DNA from 4 places in the Streptomyces sp. NPDC086777 genome. Region 1 is predicted to be linked to each of the others. Evidence: riboswitches for the same ligand, from Rfam matches in the RefSeq annotation. Region 1 holds a riboswitch; each other region holds the start of a gene.
What was found. A riboswitch is a leader RNA that binds a small molecule or an ion and turns the genes downstream of it on or off. The one in region 1 is predicted to bind cyclic di-AMP.
Positions count from the first base shown of each region.

Region 1 (2,191 bases):
CACACCTTCGGGCAGTCACCCACCTTCACGGTGGACCTGGTGCTCGACCGTGACGAGCAGCTGCGCATCGGGGTCACGGACGGCCATCCGCGCTTCCCCAAGAGACTCCCCGCCGCGGTCCAGCAGGACAACGGGCGCGGCATGGTCATCATCCGCTGGCTGACCGCCGAGTGCGGCGGCAAACTCCGGGTACGCCCCACCCGGGAGGGCGGCAAGACCGTCTCCATCGAACTGCCCTGGACGGTCCCGGCGGGCACCGTCACGGCGGCGGGCCAGCAGGAACCGTAGCCCCGGGTTCCCGCCGGCCGCCCGTCGTGGGAACGGGTCAGCTGACCCGGCCGTACCAGACGCTGCGCGTCCAGATCTTCTGGAGCCTGACCACGTCCCCGGTCCTCGGGGCGTGCCAGATCTTTCCCTTCCCGGCGTAGATGCCGACGTGGTACACGCTGGACCCCGAGTGGAAGAAGACCAGGTCCCCGGCCTTGCGGTTGCCGGCCGAGATGTGACGGGTCTTGTTGTACTGCTGAGCCGCCGTACGTGGCAGGGTCTTGCCCGCCTTCTTGAACGAGTACAGCGTCAGCCCGGAGCAGTCGAACCTGTTCGGTCCGGTGGCGCCCCACCGGTAGGGCGAGCCCTTCTTCGAGGCGGCGACCTGAAGTGCCTTCGTCGCCATCGTGGCGGCCGAGGCGTCGGAGGCGACACCCGGTATCACGATCGAACCGCCGACGGCGGCGATGGTCAGCGCCGAGGCCGTACCGGCCCGGGCCATCAGCGACGGAACACGATTGAGCGCAGTCATGCGCAACCCTTCGTCAGCCGCCTGTGAAGGATGACCTGTCGGATTCGGGCTGGCGAAGTTGCCCGGCCGTGTCGCCACGGCTTCACCCCAAGGGCTGCTCGGCCCGGTCATGGTGCGACCGTGCCGGCGACCCGTCGTGCTTGGGTCCTCCACTCCTGCCGATGCACTTCTGTCGACGGGTCAATCCGGGCGGCGGCAGGACTCGGCGTCCGCCCGGACCGCCCCGCCGCTGTGGCGGGGGCTTGTCGTCAGACAGGGATCTTCACTCACGTGTGTCCGAAAATCCCAACGGAATCGGGGATTTGTGGGGTTACTCACCACCCACCCGTTCGGGTGGACAGCCCTGTGTTCGATTATCCGTCAACTGGCCTGCGTAGCCCCGGACCTGCGCGGAAACCGTCCGCGGGCACCCCCGCACAGGCAACCTGAGCGACCTCGGCGGTCGGGTAAAACCACGCCACGCTCCGCCGAACGGCGGTAACCCCTTTGGGTCGTTTCGGCTCCGGCCCGCTCGTGCAGTCGACGGGCCGGACCGGAGTCCGGCGGGTGTCAACCTACGCAGTCGGGCGGGAGCGCGACGCGAGCGGTCCGGCGCTCGCCGTCGAGCACCCGCAACGCGCGTGCCAGCGTGTCCCCGTGAAGCTCCGTCTCGCCCCGCAGATGCATCAGGGCCAGCGCGTCACGCAGCTCGGACGCCGCGCGCACCAGCGCCTGCGCGGCGCGCAGACCCCGGTAGGTGTCCTCGTTCCGCGCCGGATTGATCCGGCCCAGTAGATCCACCACGTCCAGATAACGGTCGATCAGCTCGCCCTCGGCGCGGGTCAGCGCCGGCAGCGGCGGCAGCTCCGGTGGCAGCATCGGCCGCTCACCCCGCGTCCGGCAGGCCGGGCAGGGCCCGGCGGGTGGGCACCACCCGGTCCACCAGCCCGTACGCCAGCGCCTGCGGCGCGTCCAGGACCAGGTCCCGCTCCAGGTCCTGGTGCACCTGTTCGGCCGTACGCCCGGTGTGGCGGACGAGCATTTCCTCGACCATCGCCCGAACCCGGTCCAACTCCGCCGCCTGGATGGCCAGATCACTCGGCCGGCCCTGCACCGGTTCCGGCAGCGACGGCTGCTGGAGCACAATGCGCGCACCGGGCAGCACGGACCGCTTGCCCGGTGTGCCGGCCGCCAGCAGGACCGCGGCCGCCGCCCCGGCCTGCCCGAGGCAGACCGTCTCCACGTCGCAGGTCACGTACTGGACCGTGTCGTAGACCGCGGCCATCGCGCTGTAGGACCCGCCCGGGGAGTTGATGTACAGCGAGATGTCCCGCTCCGGAGCCGTGTACTCCAGGTACATGAACTGCGCCAGCACGTCGTTGGCCGAGACCTCGTCGACGGGGGCGCCGAGGA
Region 1 covers NZ_JBFBJI010000012.1:11,276-13,466, reverse strand. Annotated here, with positions in the region: gene AB0472_RS18500 (ATP-binding protein) at 1-288, shown strand, start outside; gene AB0472_RS18495 (C40 family peptidase) at 326-799, opposite strand; cyclic di-AMP (ydaO/yuaA leader) riboswitch at 803-987, opposite strand; gene AB0472_RS18490 (hypothetical protein) at 1,349-1,657, opposite strand; gene AB0472_RS18485 (ATP-dependent Clp protease proteolytic subunit) at 1,665-2,191, opposite strand, start outside.

Region 2 (2,191 bases), on a different contig from region 1:
CACGATCTGGTCGAGCAGTTTCCCGCGTACGGCGAGGTTGGTGTAACTGAAGTCGCCCTCGGGCCGCCGGTCGGACAGCAGTACCGCGAACCGGTCTGCCCAGCCGACGAACGCCCCGTCGGGTCCGGGGTCTCCCACGCCCTCGGTGAAGCTGTCCCCCACCGCCGCGTACGACCCGATCACTGATGCATTGTCACTCTTCGAATCGTCTCCCACGTCGCACCATGATTCACCTTCGGCTGTGACCTACGCGACCGTAATAAGGGGTTGACGCTCGGTGAGATAAGACACCCTTAAATACTTTTCCAATCGTGGAATACGCCTCCGACCACCGGCGTTGACGTGTCAACCGGAAACGGGGCCGCGCATGGGGCGGCCCCGTCGACGCCGCTGAGCGGTCCCGGGTCAGCCGACGGTGACGCCCTTGGCGCGCAGGTAGGCGACCGGGTCCACGTCCGAGCCGTAGTCGGGGGTGGTGCGGATCTCGAAGTGCAGGTGGGGGCCGGTCACGTTGCCGGTGGCGCCGGAGAGGCCGATCTGCTGGCCGGCGGTCACGGTCTGACCGACCGAGACGGACAGGGCGGAGAGGTGGCCGTACTGGGCGTAGTAGCCGTCGGCGAGCCGGACGACGACCTGGTTGCCGTAGGCGCCGCCCCAGCCGGCCGTGACGACCGTACCGGTGCCGACGGCCTTGACCGGGGTGCCGGTCGGGACGACGAAGTCGACGCCGGTGTGGTATCCGCTGGACCACATGCTGCCGGCCACGTGGTAGCCGGTGCCGATGGCTCCACCGGTGACCGGGAGGCCGAAGCCCGAGGCGACCTCGGCCGAACCGCCCGAGTCCTCCGAGGCGGAGGACGAGGAGGGCGAGGACGAGGACGGGGTGGACGACCGCGGGTTCGGCTGCGTCTCGGGACGGGAGCCGGAGTCCGTCGGCGCGGCGTGCCGGCCGCCGAGCGTGAGCCTGAGTCCGGGGTGGATCAGCGAGGGGTTGTCGCCGACCGCCTGCCGGTTGTCGGCGTAGAGCCGGTGCCAGCCACCGCGGACGTTCTGGTCGCGGGCGATCTTCGAGAGATAGTCACCGGGCACCACCGTGTAGGTCCGCGGTGCGGAATGCGCGGCGCCGGAATTGCCCACGGGCGCCTCCTGCACCGCGGCCTTCTCGACCACGGGAAGCGACTGGGTGGTCTTTTCGGAAAGGGACTGCGTGGTGGCCGCGTGGGCGCCGGCGGCCCCCATGAGCGGCAGAGCCAGCGCGGCGCCACCGGTTCCGGCGACGGCCATGGAACGGGTGAGGCGCTGGGACCTGGGACGGCGGTGCTTACCCTTCGCGGGCATGGCGCATTCCTCTCCGGCGCCTGCGAGGTGAGCTGTCGGGTTCGGGCTGGAGCTGCCCGGCCACGCCGGAAGACGTGGCTACACCCCTAGCCGTCCCGGGAACCGGAACAGGCGTTCATACCTGGTGGGTCCCCCGCTCCTGCCGGGCACGGGTGAGTGTGTGTGGGGACTCCGGGCGGCGGCAGGATTCGGCGTTCCGACCGGATGTGAGGCGAACGTAAGCGAGTGGGACGGACGTGGACAAGCACCAAATTCCCGCCCTCCGGTTCCGACTTGATCCGTTACCGGAAATTCCGGTCACCCTCTGTGAATTCCACCCGATCCGGATTTCCAATTCGCCTGCGGGACATCGGTATTACGTGAGCATGCCGCGCGACGGACGGTCACGAATATGACCCTCCTCACGCACGTCACACCACGTCGGTTTATTGCGCCACAAACTCCAACAAACAAGGCAATTCGGGCAGGCGGGTCAGATCCGACGGAGCCGGAAGACCGCCGCATCCAGGTCACCCTTCAGCCCGGTGTGCAACCCGTGGTGCAACAGCACGGCACCCCGGTGCACTTCGCCCGTTTCGCGGCATTCGTACGCCGCGGCCGGGTCGAGCCCCCGCAGCCGCAGCGCCGGCACCGGCTCGCCGTAGCTCTGCGCCTGCAGCCAGGCCAGGACGACGGTGTCGTCGCCGAGGGTGTACTGCACCGCGCTGAGCCCGCCGGCCGGCGGCCGCAGCCGGAACTGCTCGCCGCGCTGCACCTGGGGCCGGATCTCCTTGTAGAGCTCCACCCAGCGGCCGGCCTCGGCCAGCTCCTCCTCGGTCCACCCCGAGAGGTCGCCGCCGACCCCGAGCGCCCC
Region 2 covers NZ_JBFBJI010000011.1:184,067-186,257, forward strand. Annotated here, with positions in the region: gene AB0472_RS18075 (SGNH/GDSL hydrolase family protein) at 1-183, opposite strand, end outside; gene AB0472_RS18080 (LysM peptidoglycan-binding domain-containing M23 family metallopeptidase) at 406-1,338, opposite strand; cyclic di-AMP (ydaO/yuaA leader) riboswitch at 1,343-1,503, opposite strand; gene AB0472_RS18085 (alpha-galactosidase) at 1,811-2,191, opposite strand, start outside.
Region 2: another riboswitch for cyclic di-AMP. It lies ahead of AB0472_RS18080 (LysM peptidoglycan-binding domain-containing M23 family metallopeptidase); the one in region 1 lies ahead of AB0472_RS18495 (C40 family peptidase).

Region 3 (2,191 bases), on a different contig from region 1:
GAGCCCGCCGAGCGGATCGGCGGCTTCGAGATCGCCGCCCGGTACGAGGCGGCCCAGGAGGGCACCTTCATCGGCGGCGACCTGTACGCCGTCCAGGACACCCCGTACGGCGTGCGGCTGGTCGTCGGCGACGTCCGCGGCAAGGGGATGGGCGCGGTCGCCGCCGTCGCCGTGGTCATCGGCGCCTTCCGGGAGGCCGCCGAGCAGGAGGCCACGCTGGAGGCGGTGGCCGGCCGGCTGGAGCGGGCGCTGGCACGTGAGGGCATCCGGCGCGGCGGCATCGACGCACACGAGGGGTTCACCACCGCCGTACTCGCCGAACTCCCGCACGGCGACGGCACGCTCCGGCTCGTCAACCGCGGCCATCCGCCGCCCCTGCTGCTGCACGGCGACGGCGAGGTGCGCCCGGTGCGGGCGCCGGAGGCCGCGCTGCCGCTCGGGATGGGCGAGCTGGGGGCGTGGCCCGACCGGGCGGCCGAGCACGCGTTCCCGAGCGGCGCCACGCTGCTGCTGCACACCGACGGCCTCTCCGAGGCGCGGGACGCGCACGGCCGGTTCTACGACCCGCAGCGGCGGCTGACCGGCCGTACCGCCGCCGCCCCCGGCGCCCTGGTGGCCCGGCTCGCGGCCGAGGTACGCCGGCACACCGGCGGCGGCATGACGGACGACATGGCGCTGCTCGCCGTACGACGGCCCTGAACGGCGGGCGGTCACGTTCGGTGTCCGGGTGACGTCCCTGCGCATGACAACTGAGACACCATCAAAACCTGTGTGACTCCTGAGCTGAGCGGCGCGCACCGCCGACTCGACCGATTTCGACCGGTCGTGGCAGGTAAGTCCAAACCTTGAAAGCTTAATGATCAAGACGAACGGCTTGGAATCTGGCCGCCGCGTCTATTAACGTTCGATAACGCAGCGCGGTCGTCCCAGCCGTCACCCGCGACGGCTCCGTGCGCACGCGCCGAATCCCGCAAGGGAACCGGGGAACCACCACCTTGGGGTGAATCGCACGTCAACCGCCGGGTACGAAACGGCCGTTATACGCGCGTAGGAGACCTTCCCGCTCCGAACCCGTCAGCTAACCCGGTAGGCGGCGGAAGGAAAGGAGTGCGCCCGCGTGGCGTCCAACCCGCCTGCTCCGACAGCCCCGTTCGTGCCCAGCCAGCGCCGGCCCGAGACCTTCGCCTACGGCGGCTACCGCGCCGACGAGGGCCCCTTCGAGGAGTGGAACCCCACCGAGGAGTCCCTCTCCGCGGCGCGCGGCCGGCACCGGGTCGCCAAGCAGAAGGGCGGCGGGCTCGCCCGCAGCTCCACGGTTCTCGGCGTCGGCGTCATAGCCGCCGTCGGCGCGGGCGGCATGGCCAGCGCCAACACCGGCAAGCCGCCGGTCTCCATCTCGCTGCCCGACCTGCCCTCCTCGGTCGATGCCCTGCTCGGCGAGGGCAGCGGCCACCAGGCCACCCAGACCGCGCTCAGCAGCGTCACCACGACGACCGCCACCGACGCGGACTCCTCTTCGTCCGACGCCGGCGAGGCGCTGCGCAGCCGGATCATCGCCCAGGCCGCACAGCAGCAGAGCCAGCTCGACACCAAGGCCGGCGCCAAGGCCGTCGCCGCCGCCGACAAGGCGATCGCGGCCGCCGAGGCCAAGGCGGAGAAGGCGGCCGCCGCCAAGGCCGCCGACGCCAAGGAGAAGGCCGAGGCCTCCGCGAAGGAGAAGGCCGAGCAGGCCCGCCTCGCCGAGCTGGCCAAGCAGTACACGCTGCCCGTCGTCTCGTACACGATCACCGGCACCTTCGGTCAGGCCGGCTCCATGTGGTCCTCCGGGTACCACACCGGCCTCGACTTCGCCGCGCCCACCGGCACGCTGATCAAGGCCGTGCACAGCGGCACGGTGACCGAGGCGGGCTGGGCCGGCTCCTACGGCTACCGCACGATCATCACCCTCGACGACGGCACCGAGCTGTGGTTCTGCCACCAGTCCTCGATCGGCGTCAAGGTCGGCCAGAAGGTCGCCACCGGCGACGTCATCGGCCGGGTGGGCGCCACCGGCAACGTGACCGGCCCGCACCTCCACCTGGAGGTCCACCCGAACGGCCAGGCCACCGCCATCGACCCCATGACCTGGCTGCGCGGCAAGGGCCTCAACCCCTGATCCGGACCGCCGCGCTTCACAAGATCTTCGTGTCGC
Region 3 covers NZ_JBFBJI010000003.1:22,122-24,312, reverse strand. Annotated here, with positions in the region: gene AB0472_RS04985 (PP2C family protein-serine/threonine phosphatase) at 1-699, shown strand, start outside; cyclic di-AMP (ydaO/yuaA leader) riboswitch at 950-1,110, shown strand; gene AB0472_RS04980 (M23 family metallopeptidase) at 1,118-2,155, shown strand.
Region 3: another riboswitch for cyclic di-AMP. It lies ahead of AB0472_RS04980 (M23 family metallopeptidase); the one in region 1 lies ahead of AB0472_RS18495 (C40 family peptidase).

Region 4 (2,191 bases), on a different contig from region 1:
CTCGCGCAGCCGCGACTGGTACAGGGCGTAGGCCTGGGCGAGGGTCTTCTCGAAGCCGTCGCTCGCCCGGGCGGCGAAGTCCTCCTCGTCGACCAGTTCGTTCTTCAGGTTGCTGACCTGGGCGCTGAACGACTTCGGCGGGAACCGCTTGGGGTCGAGGTCCAGGTCCCGGCAGACCAGGGCCATCAGGCGCTTGGAGTCGGCGGCGTCGTAGATCGAGAAGGAGGAGGTGAAGCCGAGCTTCTTGCTCTCCCGGCGCAGGATCCGCACGCAGGCGCTGTGGAAGGTCATCACCCACATCGCGTTCGCGCGCGGGCCGACGAGGTGCTCGACCCGCTCCTTCATCTCGCCCGCGGCCTTGTTGGTGAAGGTGATCGCGAGGATCTGGCCCGGGTGCACCTGGCGGGCGCCGAGCAGGTGCGCGATGCGGTGCGTGAGCACGCGCGTCTTGCCGGAACCGGCGCCGGCCACGATGAGCAGCGGGGAGCCGGCATGCACGACGGCCGCCCGCTGGTTGTCGTTCAGCCCCTCCAGGAGCGCGGCCGGGTCCGGGGCCGGGCGGGCGGCGCCGTCGCGGTAGTAGGCGTCCCGGTCCGGGGGCACGTCGAACTTCCCGCCGAACAGATCGTCCGGAACCGACTCCGGAGCGTGCTCGTCCTCGGGCGGCGGCGGAGGTTCCTCGTCGTGGCCGCGGGGGGCCTGGAGGCTCGCCAGGAAGCTGTCGTCAAAGAGGCTGCTCATCGCTCTCCGAGTCTAGGGCGCCCCACCGACAACCGGCTGCCGCCCCGAGAACTCGCCCGGGTGACCGAACGGATCCCCTCCGTCACGGCAGGTCGACGCGCGTCCCGCAGCCGCCGGCGCCCGCACCGAACCCCTGAATCGCTCGCGGCAGGACCTTTGGATCCGCCGGAACAAGTCGCCCATAACGTCACGGATCTCCCAACTGAACAGAGCACAACGCCTAGGTCACGAAAATGTATCGGGCATATCGCACATCAAACTTCACAGGGACCACACGAGTTGGCTAGCGTGCCGGGCGGGCCGCACGACCCCCACCGGCGAACGTCGCCGGGCCGCACGGCCTCCGCCGAGTCCGGGGCGCACCGCGCATCCGGAGCCGGGGACCCACACCGATCCCGGGGTGAATCGGTCCCGACGTCCCTCCGGGGAACGGACCGTAGGGCAACCCTTCCGAACCACCCGCCCGAACCCGACAGCTAACTCGGTAGGCGGAACACCGGAAGGAGTCGCCCCCGTTGGCGTCGCACCGCAAGTCCCGGCCGTCAGGAGCGCGCGCGGCGGGCATACGCACCCCCGCGCTGGCCACCGCGGCCCTCACCTCGATGGCGCTGTTCTCCCAGTCGGCCGAGGCCGCGCCGTCCGACGACGGCAAGCCGAGCCTGGAGGAGGTCGAGAAGAAGGTCGACGCCCTCTACCGGCAGGCGGAGTCGGCGACCGAGAAGTACAACGCGGCCAAGGAGCGGACCGGCAGGCAGCGCAAGCAGGTCGACACCCTGCTCGACGACGTCGCCAGGCGCACCGAACGGCTCAACAGGGCGCGTGAGGAACTGGGTTCGTTCGCCGCGGCCCAGTACCGGACCGGGGCGAGCGTTCCCGACACGGCGACCTTCCTGCTCGCGGACAGCCCCCAGGGCTACTTCGACCAGGACCAGCTGATGAGCCGCCTGACCTCGCGCCAGAAGGGCGCGGTCGACGACTACGTCACCCAGCAGTCCGCGACCATGAAGAAGCGGCAGGAGGCCACCCACAGCCTCGAGTCGCTCACCGAGACGCAGGACGACCTCAAGACCGCCAAGGCCACCGTGCAGACGAAGCTGGCCTCCGCGCGGGAGCTGCTGTCGCAGCTGACGGCCGCGGAGAAGGCCCGGCTGGCGGCGATCGAGAAGCGGCAGCAGGAGGCGGCGGACCGCAGGGCGGCGGAGCTGGCGAAGCAGCAGGCCGCCGCGGCCGACCGGGAGGCGTCGTCGTCCTCGGCGTCGGGCGGCTCGGCTTCCGGCTCCGGCTCCGGCTCCGGCTCCGGCAGCGGGGCGGGCTCCGGGTCGGACTCCGCCTATGCCACGAAGGCCGCCAAGGCGATCGCCTTCGCCCGCGCGCAGATCGGCAAGCCGTACGTCTGGGGCGCCACCGGCCCCGGCTCCTACGACTGCTCCGGGCTCTCCCAGGCCGCCTG
Region 4 covers NZ_JBFBJI010000029.1:19,317-21,507, forward strand. Annotated here, with positions in the region: gene pcrA (DNA helicase PcrA) at 1-741, opposite strand, end outside; cyclic di-AMP (ydaO/yuaA leader) riboswitch at 1,076-1,249, shown strand; gene AB0472_RS32845 (NlpC/P60 family protein) at 1,257-2,191, shown strand, end outside.
Region 4: another riboswitch for cyclic di-AMP. It lies ahead of AB0472_RS32845 (NlpC/P60 family protein); the one in region 1 lies ahead of AB0472_RS18495 (C40 family peptidase).